4 regions of the Lysinibacillus sp. UBA5994 genome follow, and region 3 is predicted to be linked to each of the others. Evidence: riboswitches for the same ligand, from Rfam matches in the RefSeq annotation. Region 3 holds a riboswitch; each other region holds the start of a gene.
What was found. A riboswitch is a leader RNA that binds a small molecule or an ion and turns the genes downstream of it on or off. The one in region 3 is predicted to bind S-adenosylmethionine.
Positions count from the first base shown of each region.

Region 1 (3,403 bases), on a different contig from region 3:
TGATCACGTTTAAACGTATAATGTAGGGAATATGGGTATTGTGCCGCTTGCTCAAATAAATCACGATCATAGATAGCAATTTGTTCAATATAGCTTAAGCCAAAGTAGCTTAACGTATTATAAGTCCCCCACATCGTGTGCTGCCCACCATTCACTGTATGGACATTTCGTTTATTGAAGAAAACCTTTATATTTTCTGGTGATTCCACTTGATGAACCAAATGATCAAAATATAAAGTCATGGCCATTCCCCTTTCTTTCCCCATTACCTTTACCTGTATGTTTGATTAGTTTAAAATTTACTCAAGAAAAGGAGTTACTAGTAGGATATGAAAAAAAGTTTCGTTTACCTACAAACTCCGTTCACTAATTTCATAAAGAGGTGATTTGAATGACAGATTTAGTAGCTGCTTTTAAATTGGCATTAGGTAATTATCCTACAGGCGTAACAGTTGTCACGACATGTCATGACACAAAACCGATTGGCTTAACCGTCAATTCCTTTGCATCTGTTTCAATCGACCCGCTCCTTATTTTGTGGTCACTCGATAAAAAATCTCAGCTCCATCCTTATTTCACGACTGCGCCAAATTTTGCGGTCAATATTTTAGCGAGTGATCAAGAGCATTTATGTACACTATTTGCCAGTAAAATCCCTGATCGCTTTGCACAAGCAAAATGGTCAACTTCCTCTTTAGGACTACCGATTTTACATGATACAGCAGCTAATTTACAATGTAAAACATTTCAGCAAATCGATGCTGGCGACCATACCATTTTTATTGGGCAGGTCGTAGACATTACAAATGCTCAAAAAGAGCCTTTGCTTTATCATCGCCGTCATATCGGTCCCATACCAAAAAGCTTTTATAGCTAGCCTTTACACAAAAAAAGGGCCACTTGTAAGCACAGGAAATCCTTCATGCTTATAGGTGGCCGTTTGACATAAGTTCTACTGAAATCATTGTTATTTTTTCTGCGGAAATCTCTGCTTTTCAAGCCTATTAATTTGCACAATCACACCATCTTGAATCGTAATATGCACTTCACCAAATTCAAGATTTTGAATCGCCTTCGCAATTGCCTCTAGTTTCTTATCATCTACTTTTACTGACTGAGCCATACGATACACCCCTTCTTTTTTATCCTTATTGTTCATAAAGAGGCCAACGCATCAAACTGATTGATAGCCCCTCCTATCTCTCAGACACCATCTGTTGGATTTGGCACCTGTTGTTCGGTTGCCGAGGCTTCATTGGGCCAAGTCCCTCCACCTCTCTTGATAAGAGTACTGCGTTTCTTGAAAATAATTCTATAATTCTGCTATAGGAATGTCAATACAAAATATTAGAAAACCTAGTTGAATACTATGCAATATGTCGTTTAGATTAAAAGACTCCCTATACCTAAAGTATTTTATGCCTAGTCAGTGAGAAATAGATGGCAATCCATTAATTTATTACAAGCTCCATTTCCTCATCATAAATTCAAGTGGGCCTCGATGATGTTTAGTCCTCCACCATACAGAAACAACGACACATCCTAAAAAATAACAGCAGGCATACAGCATGGAAAAAGCAAGTGTTTGGTTCTCCAGCTTTTGGCAAATAATTAGTATTCCAATGCCTATAACAACATGGCCAACATAATGCGTTAAAGACATTTGTCCTGTTAATATGAAAGATTGAATAACTTTATTTTTACATGTCTCTACAAGATAGATGGAGCCAACAATGATGACAATAGCCGAAGCCGAATTAGATAGGACATACATCATATTCGGTGGAATCGGTCCTGTATCAAATAAATACAATGCACTCTCTACATCTAATAAATGAATGGTTGTCATCTTAATGAATAACGTTGAACAAGTCTCAGTCATGATGACTAACAATAAACCTATCACCAGTAAGTTTTTTCTTAATGTATGATTTGTTAAATCTAATGTGCCCATTACCATACCTATCAGAAAGAAGCAAATCCAGGGGAATAGTGGATGATAGCCATTAAACATCAAATTTCTTATAAATCCTGCTGGTGTCCAAAAATCAAGATACTCTAGTAGCACATATGTTGGATGCCAACCAGCAAGGTAACTAAATTGAATTTGAAGCCATTGTGAAAGGATAAGGATGGCACCGATTATGAAGATCATCATTTTCTTGGATTGGGCAATCAACCAAGCAGCAACAAACATATACACGCCATAATAATGTAAGATATCTCCTGTCCAGCCGATTGCATATAATATTAACCCTATCGTAAATAACAAAAGCGCCCTCTTCCACAAAGTAAGTCGATTTTGACGAAGAAGGATTGGGTCCTTACTCTCTCTAGCCTGACGAGTCATTAAGGCTGTCCCTATTCCTGCTAGCATGACAAATACGGCCGAAGCACGTCCCTCGAAAAGATGTTGGAAGGCAATTAACCATGTTGAACCATTCGTTGTAGAACCTGTTATGACGCCAAAATTGACAATGAACATGCCAAGCATGGCGAGAGCTCTTGCAAAATCAAGACCTTCAATGCGCCGATCATCATTTCTTTTTGTCATCTTTGCCCCCTTGGATAACGCTATGTACAGCCTCCTTCCAAATAGCCCTATAGTTCAATTGGTTGCCTGTTAACATGAAATTACCGATATTATCATAGACGAGGGCTAGCATCTGTGCCTTCGCTTCTATATGTGGAGTATCCTCTAGCACGCCTAGCTGTACGCCATATCGTAGGATAGCAACAAAGCTCGTTAAAAAGCTGGTTTCTAGCTCTACTAATTGTCTTTTATAGTTTTCATCGCGGGCCGCTAATAGTACATATTGATTAAATATTTTATTAAAATAAGGGTCCTTGTCCTGTGCCTCAATAGATTTATAGCCTAGCTTAAGTAATTCCTCCTTAAAATTAGCAGAAGAAAGCTCTTTATAATCCACAGCAACATCATGTTGAATTTCTTTATACAATTCATCAAATATGAAAGCGATTAATTGATCCTTTGATTGAAAATAATAGTAAATGGCTGGTTTTGAAATACCGACCTCTGTAGCAATCATTGCTAAGCTTGTTTTTTCAAATCCATTTTCCGCAAACATCCCATAAGCAATTTCTATAATTTTGTGAAAAGTTTGTTCTTTATTTCCCATTATTACCCTCCTTTTTTACCGACCGTTAAGTAAATATTATAGGATGCTAACCTTTTAGACAAGAAAAAACTGTGTAGAAATATTTCTCTACACAGTTCACATTTATTGATTTTGTAAATACATCATTAAAGCTTCTGCTGTTTTTTGCTTGCCCATTACTTTAAGAGGCTGTCCATCAGCAGGTACAATCCAATGAGGTTCATCCCCCCCATATAAAGACTGAGAGCTATTTGCTACCATAAATTGTGCATTGGCTGTTTCCA
Region 1 covers NZ_DJAU01000028.1:77,165-80,567, reverse strand. The annotation lists gene B3D98_RS09780 (VOC family protein) at 1-242, opposite strand, end outside; gene B3D98_RS09775 (flavin reductase family protein) at 392-877, shown strand; gene B3D98_RS09770 (YezD family protein) at 968-1,123, opposite strand; SAM riboswitch class I at 1,194-1,289, opposite strand; gene B3D98_RS09765 (DUF418 domain-containing protein) at 1,460-2,554, opposite strand; gene B3D98_RS09760 (TetR/AcrR family transcriptional regulator) at 2,538-3,140, opposite strand; gene B3D98_RS09755 (phosphopantothenoylcysteine decarboxylase) at 3,243-3,403, opposite strand, start outside.
Region 1: another riboswitch for S-adenosylmethionine. It lies ahead of B3D98_RS09770 (YezD family protein); the one in region 3 lies ahead of metK (methionine adenosyltransferase).

Region 2 (3,403 bases), on a different contig from region 3:
AAATGTCTAGGCGTATCCAACTCTACTATGACAGAACGTTCACGTTTAACTTTTTCATGAAGAGGCTCATACTTTGTTGGCTCCGCTTCCCGAACAATCTCAATCTTTTTAGGCTTCGCAAGCTTCTCCTGAACCGGTGATAACTCTTCTAAATACTTCTTTGCTGCTGCAATATGTTTGGGTGTTGTACCACAGCAGCCCCCTATTAAACGTACACCTTGATCACGCAATTCAACAGCCGCTCGACCAAAATAATCAGCTTCTGATTCATAAACGACACGCCCATCCTCTAAGTCCAGTAGTGATGCATTTGGATAGGCCGACATAAATGCCTTATTAGGAAGTTCTACACCTTCAAATGCCTGAATTGTATGGTGTGGACCTAGTCGACAATTGACACCAACAATATCAGCACCTAGGGCTTCAAGCTCATGGAGAGCATTATTTAAAGACATCCCATTTTGTAGAACACCGGGCTCATGCATAGAAACTTGTGCAATAATCGGCAATTTTGTTTTTTCTCGTAGCATCTTTAAGGTTGCTGTTAATTCTTCAAAATCATAATAAGTTTCAAGTAAAAGGCCATCTGGATTCCCTGCAAGTAAGACGCTTGCTTGTTCTTCAATAGTCGCTAATATTTCATCCAAGGTTGCATCACTTTTACGAATTCCCCGAATACCACCAATTGTTCCTAAAACAAATTGACCGCCATCAGCCGCTGCTCGTTTTGCGATGGTGATAGCAGCTTCATTAAAATGTTGGACACGTGATTCCAATCCATAGCGAGCTAATTTAATGGCATTTGCACCGTACGTATTCGTTTGAATGATGTCAGCACCAGCCGCAATATATTCTCTATGAATCTTTTCAATTAACTCGGGTCTCTGAACATTCATTTCCTCATGGCAATACTCCAATCCATAGCCATATAGCACTGTGCCTATTGCACCGTCTGCCGTCAATACATGCGTTTTTAACCTTTCAAGCAATCCCATAAAATTAGCCTCTCTTCCTATGTCTCTATATAATAAAAAGCCTTCTTTCATAAAAAAAGAAGGCTTTAACGATTCATCATTGTTGTTCCTTCTCATCTTCGACTCAACGGTCTTCTGGATTTAGCACCTGACAATAAAGTTGGTTGCTGAAGCTTCAATGGGCCAGTCCCTCTGCTTCTCTTGATAAGAATTAAGTATGAATTTTTTAAATAATTAAAAGAATCATATCGTTTACTGACGAATGAGTCAAGACTATTTCACATAACAAAGTTTTTTTCCACTTAAAACCTTAGAAATTGGCAAGTTCCTTTGCAAGCTCTTCACCAATTTTTTTCCCGTTTTGAATGCAAGCACCAATACCTACGCCAAAATACGAGCACCCTGCAATCGATAAATTAGGATATTTCTCATGTAATTCTTGTAGTAATCCTTGTAATGCTTCACGATGCGCTAGATCATATTTAGGCATTTGATCAATCCATTTTGTTACATTCACAACGGTTGGCTGCTCCTCTATTCCTAGGCTCTTTCTCACATCTTCTAAAGCAACTGCTGCCAATTCTTCATCCGTCATGGCGCGTAGTTGCTCATAGGCTGGATTGATGCTCTTATAAAAGAGTCGCACAAGTAATTTATTTTCTTTCGATGTATGCTTCCATTTACGACTAGTCCAAGTTGCCGCATTACAAGTTACGTCTGAATTATGGGAAACAATATAGCCCGTTCCATCTGCTGGCAATTTAGCGTCTGGCACATCAAAACCTAAATAGATAGTAATCGCTGACGCTGTCGTAAATTGGTCAAAATAGCGGTTTAAAGATTCATCCTGTAGCAGATTTTGTACAGTATGGTTCGGTAATGCTAAAACGACATAATCTGACTCAATAATTTCACCATTAGCTAAGGAAATTGTGTAGTTCTTATCTTGTTTTTGAACATTTAGTGTAGTAACACCCTTGATAATTTCTACATCGGATAAGGTTTGTTCAAGTCGATCAATTAAAGAAGATAAACCATTTTTAAAGGATATAAATTTTTTGTTCGCTGCTTTAACAAATTGCTCACGATTCGCATCAAAGCCTTTAATAATACTTCCAAAATCATTCTTATAATCAATTAAATACGGTAAAGTAGAGCCAATAGAAAGCTGATGTAAATCTCCCGAATAAACACCTGCAAGGACTGGTGCAATTTGGTTTTTCACCAGTTCCTCTCCTAAATAGTAAGTTAAAAATTCACCAATTGAACTTTCCTTTGTGAAGCCATTGTTTGGCAATGTTAAATCCTTCAACGCTTCTTTTTTTCCCTGCTCGGAAATAAGTGTACTTTCCTCTAAGGATGCTACACTCATCGGTATTCCGAAAGTTGAATCTGCCGGAATAGCATGTAACTCATTATTCGTATAAATATAAGAAATACCTGTTTCGTTGTAAACTAATTCCGCCTCAAAATCAAGCTCCTGCACGAGTTCCATAACGCCTTGATGACGGGCTACAATAGAATCAGCACCCGTTTCCATGATGAAACCTTGTTCATGTGCTGAATATAATTTGCCTCCTAAATATGTATTTTTTTCTATAAGCACTAGACGAACATTTAAATTATGTTCCTTCACTTGACGTTGCAAATAATGCATTGTACATAGTCCTGTAATACCGCCGCCTAAAACAACAACTGTTTTCATCATAACCGCCCCTATTATTCATTCTTTCTACAGTATAATCCTTTTTTCATTGAAAATTACGTTAAACCCTTTACAAATTTAGCAAAAATAGAGCTATTTCATCAGTGAAATAGCTCTTACTTTCTGAATCTCTATAAAATTGATCCTCTATAGCGATAACTTCACAACAAACATTTAAATAGGTACTATAGTGTTTATTACGTCTAAAAATATGAAAAATAGAATGTAAATGTTAGTAGTCTATCCTTTTAAATTTTGCGCAAAGCTCGCTAATTTTTCAGCTGAATTTGTTACCTCAGTAAATGAAGTGCCTAATTCACTTAATATGCCTACAATTGCTTGTATTTTTGTTGCCATACACTCATTTTGATCTTTTGCTTCTGTCATGGCTCCCAATATACTCGTAAATTGGCCTTCAGTTTGTAACATATTTTCTTCACCTGCTGCAACTTCATCTTGAATGTTGGTCAAAGAATACTCTAATTTCTCTGTTCGTTCACCTGTCTTTTTCAATAACAAAGCCACCGCTGTAACAGATTCTTTTGTCTGAATTGATAATTTACGTACTTCATCGGCCACTACGCTAAAGCCCTTTCCCGCTTCCCCAGCACGTGCTGCTTCAATTGCAGCATTTAAAGCCAATAGATTCGTTTGATTCGCAATATTGGTCACAACACTCATAATTGTTTCCATTTCCTTAGACATACCTGATAATTGTTCAATA
Region 2 covers NZ_DJAU01000005.1:29,311-32,713, forward strand. The annotation lists gene B3D98_RS01770 (bifunctional homocysteine S-methyltransferase/methylenetetrahydrofolate reductase) at 1-995, opposite strand, end outside; SAM riboswitch class I at 1,085-1,185, opposite strand; gene B3D98_RS01775 (protoporphyrinogen oxidase) at 1,285-2,679, opposite strand; gene B3D98_RS01780 (globin-coupled sensor protein) at 2,920-3,403, opposite strand, start outside.
Region 2: another riboswitch for S-adenosylmethionine. It lies ahead of B3D98_RS01770 (bifunctional homocysteine S-methyltransferase/methylenetetrahydrofolate reductase); the one in region 3 lies ahead of metK (methionine adenosyltransferase).

Region 3 (3,403 bases):
ATACGAATAACTCGTCACGTTCTTTTAAATATTTTATTACTTTTACATATAGGTTATCGAACACTTCAGAAGAAATCGGTTGGTTGACTTTACCCCAGTCAATTTGATCTTTTGTGCTTTCTTCTTCTACCGTATATTTATCTTTAGGTGAACGACCAGTGTATTTGCCAGTTTCTGCACGAACTGCGCCATCTACTGTTAACATTGCTTCACCACGAGATGTAGCTTTTTCTGCTAATTGTGGTACTGAAAGTTGAACATTAATGTTACCGCCGTTTAATAATTCCTTCAGTTCGTTTGCAATTTCTACTGAATTCATCGATTAAATACCATCCTTTTTTATAGTATTCCCTTGATTTAGAGGGATTTTTTCTTAATTTCAAAAATAGTATAACACAATTGCTTAAATAATCTATACTAATTAAGAAATTATTTTAGAGTTTTTACCACTTTTCAATAAACTGACAAAAAATAATGTTTTTCGAGTAGAATACCATCAATCCTACTGTAATTAGGCACGAAAATTGAGCCACACATATGTTACCACAAGTAGCTAGGTATGTTGTAGGGATTAATTTGCTTCTATTTACATCATCATCCAAGTATGAAAAGTTTTTGTGTAATAAGTTCTTTCCTTTCTATACAGTAATACATAAGAAAATATTTGACAACGTTCGACCTTTTCAGTAACATGAGATTGAACGGATACTCTTATCCCGAGCTGGTGGAGGGTCAGGCCCTGTGAAACCCGGCAACCTGCATGAACTATTTCACGACATGCGTTGGTGCCAACCTGATGCAAGGGAACATCCCTTGAACGATAAGAGTGAAAGGTTACGCAGTCATTATTCCTTTCCTCATGTAAAGTAACGTGAGAAAAGGATTTTTTTATTGTTAAAAATCAATGTAAAGGTAAGTATATGTAGTTCTTTCCTTATTGTAATGACGGATCTTTCGAAATCCTCGTGTTAAAAGCAGCAGTAACGGCTTGAGAGTTCAATCCTTAGGAGCGGACTTGACATGGGTAATGAGTACCGTATTCATACACAACTACTTATTGTAAGAGTATTTAGGAGGAAAACCAAATGACAAACCGTCGACTGTTTACATCAGAGAGTGTAACAGAAGGACATCCAGATAAGATTTGTGACCAAATCTCGGATGCCATTTTAGATGCTATTTTAGCAGAAGATCCAAATGCACGTGTAGCGTGTGAAACAACTGTAACAACAGGATTAGTATTAGTAGCAGGAGAAATTACTACTTCTACTTATGTGGATATTAAAGGTATTGTTCGTGACACTGTAGCTGAAATTGGCTATACACGAGGTAAATATGGCTTTGATGCTGAGAACTTAGCGGTGCTTGTGGCAATTGGCGAACAATCACCTGATATTGCTCAAGGTGTTGATCAGGCATTAGAGGCACGTGAAGGCTCTATGACAGATGCTGATATAGAAGCAATTGGTGCTGGTGACCAAGGCTTAATGTTTGGCTATGCATGTAATGAAACACCAGAGCTAATGCCATTACCAATTAGCTTGGCACACAAATTAGCACGCCGTTTAACAGAAGTACGTAAATCAGGTGAACTTGCCTATTTACGTCCTGATGGTAAAACGCAAGTAACGATTGAATATGATGACAATAATGTACCGGTTCGCGTGGATACAATTGTTATTTCAACACAGCATGATGAAGAAGCAACACTTGAACAAATTCAAGCAGATTTAAAAGAATTTGTTATTGCACCAGTTGTACCGAGTGAATTATTAGATGCTAATACGAAATACTTCATCAATCCAACTGGCCGTTTTGTAATTGGTGGGCCAAAAGGTGATGCTGGATTAACAGGACGTAAAATCATTGTTGATACATACGGTGGTTATGCACGTCACGGTGGTGGTGCCTTCTCAGGTAAGGATGCAACCAAGGTAGACCGTTCGGCGGCATATGCAGCACGTTATGTAGCGAAAAACATCGTAGCAGCTGGCTTAGCAGAGCGTGCTGAAGTGCAACTTGCCTATGCGATTGGCGTTGCTCAGCCTGTTTCCATTGCTGTCGATACATTTGGCACAGGTAGAGTGAAAGAAAGCGAGATCGTTGAATGGGTACGCGAGCTATTCGATTTACGCCCAGCAGGTATCATTAAAATGCTTGATCTTCGTCGTCCAATTTATAAACAAACTGCTGCGTATGGACATTTTGGTCGTACAGATTTAAATGTACCATGGGAGCAAATTGATAAAGCAGACGCGCTACGAGAAAAAGCACGTTTATAAACTATTGAACTAAAGTAATGAAGTCATTAGAAAATTATTCTGATGTATTAATAAGCAAAGGGGCAACATTGCTCCTTTTGTTTTTTTTACAAAAATACCTCGCTAGGATTCGTGAACATATTCGGTACACGAAAACGCGAGGGATTTTTTCGTTAGTATTGATTTTTTGTGTAGGTTATTTATTTCTGAAGTGATTTATAATATTGACCTTTTTCTGCGTATTCTCGTACGATGCGTTCCATATCCTCTTTATCTTCAGCATTTAATTCTCGGACAACTTTTGCTGGACGACCTAATGCTAAACTATTTGGAGGAATGACTTTACCAGGAGGTACTAGGCTTCCAGCTCCAATAAATGCACCTTCTCCAATCTCAGCTCCGTCTAAAATAATGGATCCCATACCAATTAAGGCATTTTTGCGAATTGTACAACTATGTAAAGTGACTTGGTGTCCAACTGTTACCTCATCTTCAATAATGAGCGGATATTTTGGGCTTTGGTGTAAACAGCAAAGATCCTGGATACTGACACGTTTACCAATAATCGTTGGGGAAACATCACCACGAATAACCGTATTAAACCAAATAGTTGTTTCGGCGCCAATTGTTACGTCGCCCGTAACAGTTGCGTAGTCAGCAATGAAAACAGACGGATCGATCTTTGGCGTTTTATCTTTAAATGGATAAATCATGAAAATCGCCTCTTTTCTTTCTATAATGTAGTATTATCGTATCAAATACGCAACTTTATGGAAATATAAAATTAAAATGTGCTATTTATTTCGATATAATCAAAGTGTAATTATTTTTTAGGAGGACTATGTAATGTGGAAATGGGAAGCTGATGGACAAGCAAAAGCTGTGATTGCTATTCTTCATGGTGCTTATGAAAATCACCGTTGGTATGCATGGCTGATAGAGAAATTAAGATTAGAAGGCTTCCACATAGTCATGGGAGATTTACCGAATCATGGGGGTAATGCAAGGTTTGCTCGAGTCCATGATGAAGACTTCAAATTGTACAATAAGTATACAAGAAACCTGATTGAAAATGCTTTTTCATATAATTTACCAACCTTTGTAATAGGGCATGGACTAGGTGCAACATTAATCCTCCATAC
Region 3 covers NZ_DJAU01000024.1:34,373-37,775, forward strand. The annotation lists gene pckA (phosphoenolpyruvate carboxykinase (ATP)) at 1-319, opposite strand, end outside; SAM riboswitch class I at 709-827, shown strand; gene metK (methionine adenosyltransferase) at 1,086-2,282, shown strand; gene B3D98_RS07165 (gamma carbonic anhydrase family protein) at 2,462-2,974, opposite strand; gene B3D98_RS07170 (alpha/beta hydrolase) at 3,108-3,403, shown strand, end outside.

Region 4 (3,403 bases), on a different contig from region 3:
CTAACATTTTTTACAGAGCAGCTATCCATGAATAGCATACAAAGTCCAGTAGCTTTAAGAGCGATGCAAGAAACTTTATCTTTACGGGATTTTCCACATATAAATGAAAAAATTGTAGATGAAGAGGTTTTTCTCATGTGTCTATATGCGGATGAGCTGGCTGAAAAAAGATATACTAGCCAAGTTTCGAATATATTTTTACAGCGTTGGCATCCTTATATTGTGAATGTATTACAGCAGGATGTTTCGAAGTCTATAGCTATTAAAGCGGTGCTTGATCATTTCAATATTGACCCTAAGAATGCGATTGCCTTTGGGGATGGGGATAATGATATTGACATGTTGGAATATGTAGGAGTAGGAATTGCCATGGGAAATGGTAGTAAAGCTCTAAAAAGTGTTGCGAATTTTGTTACAAAGACATCTACGGATGGCGGTATCAATTTTGCTTTACGTCAGCTTCAAGTCATTTAGAGCGCTGAGGCTACACTATATATAGCAGGTAGATTTTAATAAATTTTAGGTGGGATGATTTATGGCACATCACGTGCAGTCTCTAATTGAACATTACGGATACTTTGGAATTATCGTGATTCTAATTGGAGGTATTGTAGGGGTGCCACTTCCTGATGAGGTGTTTCTAACTTATGTAGGCTATAGTGTTTACCGAGAAAGTCTTGAACATATTCCTGCTTTAGTCAGTGCAATGATTGGTGCGGTTGGAGGCATTACCTTAAGTTACTATATTGGTTATCGTTTTGGCTTACCGTTATTGCAGAAATATGGGCCTAAAATTCATATTACAGAGCAAAAAATTGACTTTACGAAAAAGATGTTTACAAAAATAGGACCTACCCTATTATTAATTGGCTATTTTATCCCCGGGGTACGTCATTTGACAGCGTATATTGCGGCTATTAATAATTATCCTTATAGAAAGTTTGCGCTTTTTGCCTATACAGGGGCATTTATCTGGACGTTCACATTTATATCATTAGGAAAGATGCTTGGAGAGAAATGGCGATTTGTTGGATACTATCTGACTCATTATAGTATCTATCTTATCCTTTTATTTATTGTAGGGATGCTCATTGTTTACTTTCTATTCAAAAAAAGAAATGGACAAACATAAAAGTCGGTATACGCTATACCGACTTTTAAGTTATGGCAAAATAGCAAATGAGCGCACAGGGAAGCCAGATGCTTTTTCTGGCTTAGGTACGATATTGAAGATGATAGCGCCTTTCGCAGGTAGCTTGTCCAAATTCGTCATTAGCTCAATTTGATAGGTGTCTTGGTCAAGTACAAAATATTCGCCATCTAGCTTGCCATTTTTACGAAAATCAGCAGCAGAGTCCGTATCGAAAGTTTCATGACCAATTGCGCTTACCTTGCGTTCTTTTAGTAAAAACTGTAAAGCTTCTAAACCCCAGCCAGGGATATGGTTATGTCCATCTGCATCCTTATTACTGAAAGCCTCTTTATCTGGCCAGCGCTTACTCCAATCTGTGCGTAATGCTACAAATGTTCCTGCTTCAATTTCTCCATGCTTGTCCTCAAAATCAAGAATATCTTCAACACTTAATGAAAAATCATGGTTGCTCGCAGCCTCTTGTGATTTATCAATAACAACAAGGGGAAGAACAAGCTCTTTTAGTTCTAATTCTTCTAAGTAGCGAGTATCTCGCACAAAATGAATGGGTGGGTCGATATGTGTGCCATATTGACCAGGGAACGTGAATTGTTGAGCGAAGAAACCGTCCTTATGAGAAAATAACGTTTCAAATTTAGCGTCCTCAAACATAAAAAAATGTGGTGAATTAGGGCCGAATGTATGTGTTAAGTCAACCCACTGTTTCGATTTTAATAATTGCAATGCTTGTAAAAGTTCATTAGACATCGATTTCCCTGCTTTCTGTAAAAATAGTTGTAAATAAAAAGGAGTCCCCTAATAGAAGAGGACTCCTGCTGCAACAACGGTAGTTCTTCTTCTCATCTTCAAGGCTGATCATTTTGCCAATTGGAATTAGCACCATACTGTTAGCTGGTTGCTGAGACTTCATCGGGCCAATCCCTCCGTCTCTCTTGATAAGAAAAGTAATATAAGAATTTTCAGAAATAACAATACAAACACTTTAGCATAGTTTTTTATAGTTTACAAGTTCACTAGGAATTTTCACCAATTCAAATTTAAGGTGACTCCACAACAATCATTATCAATAAGACGTATTCTAAAACTGTCTGGTGTATAGTTTGTTTCAAATTTCATCGTAATGCCTGTTGATGTGATTAATTTTTCAACCTCTGTTTTATTTGAAAGTTGAGCAGCATTCATTAAATCATGTGCGAATTGTTGGGAGCTATCTATTTTATCCGTAAGTAATTGGGCTTGCTGCATCATTGCCTTTATCCGTGATGCTGAAGCTTTTAATTTGTGTGTATCGACAGGTGGAAAAGGATTATTGGTCGGCATTGCTAGATGTTGCGAAAAGGGTCTAATGGCAAAATGATTAGCGATAGGCGATGTTGGATAATGATAGGGATGCACAAAATACGGATAAGGAATGTAATACAAGGTCATTCCTCCTATCCTATAACTGATATCCTATCTTATGTAGCAAAACGGCTTTCGGTGTTATTAGCAGTGCAATGTTTGTCCTAATCATTGAAAAAGGAAGCTAAAGTAAGCTTCCTTTTAGCCAAGTACATTTAAGACATCATCAATTTTTTTACTATGTGATAAAATGCCATAATTCATCCATGTTAAAAAGTCTACTTCATAGACACAGTTGCTTTTAACGGCAGCTAGGTTTTTCCAAGTAGGAGTTTTTAAAATAGCACGTTCCTCATTTTCATAAATGGAATGTTGTTTATCAAAGGTAATAAATAAATGATCAGCATCTAATTGCAACAATTGAGCAAATGTCAGTTGTGCTTTACGTTGATTGTGCGGAATACTCCATACTAGTGAATGTGGCATTAAACCTAAGTCACGATATAAAATGGGGCCCGTATAGCCACATTCAGGACCCGCATATAGAGTAATGCCAATGGCTGAAATACGGAGAAATGCTACACTTTGCCCATAAACAGATTTGCTAAGAATTCCTTTTGCTTGTTGTACTTTATCTTCATATTGTAGGATTACGTCTTGCATCAAGGAGGTTTTTCCTGTTAGATCTGCAATTTTAAATAAAGTAGATTGCCAATTCTCTCCAGGGTGTGAAAGATGGCAGACGGGGGCTACTTCATCTAAGTGCTGAAAGGATTCCCAACGCTCTACACCAGAATCTAACATAATTAAAGTTGGCTTATAGTAAAAGAGTCGATCCATTTCTCTATTTTGTACATCGATATCTGGCACTTTCTGTAGACCTAAATAGTCTTGTTTCCCCCATTTTGA
Region 4 covers NZ_DJAU01000057.1:152,515-155,917, reverse strand. The annotation lists gene B3D98_RS19650 (Cof-type HAD-IIB family hydrolase) at 1-474, shown strand, start outside; gene B3D98_RS19645 (DedA family protein) at 536-1,132, shown strand; gene B3D98_RS19640 (cyclase family protein) at 1,163-1,900, opposite strand; SAM riboswitch class I at 1,990-2,095, opposite strand; gene B3D98_RS19635 (hypothetical protein) at 2,177-2,581, opposite strand; gene B3D98_RS19630 (AraC family transcriptional regulator) at 2,696-3,403, opposite strand, start outside.
Region 4: another riboswitch for S-adenosylmethionine. It lies ahead of B3D98_RS19640 (cyclase family protein); the one in region 3 lies ahead of metK (methionine adenosyltransferase).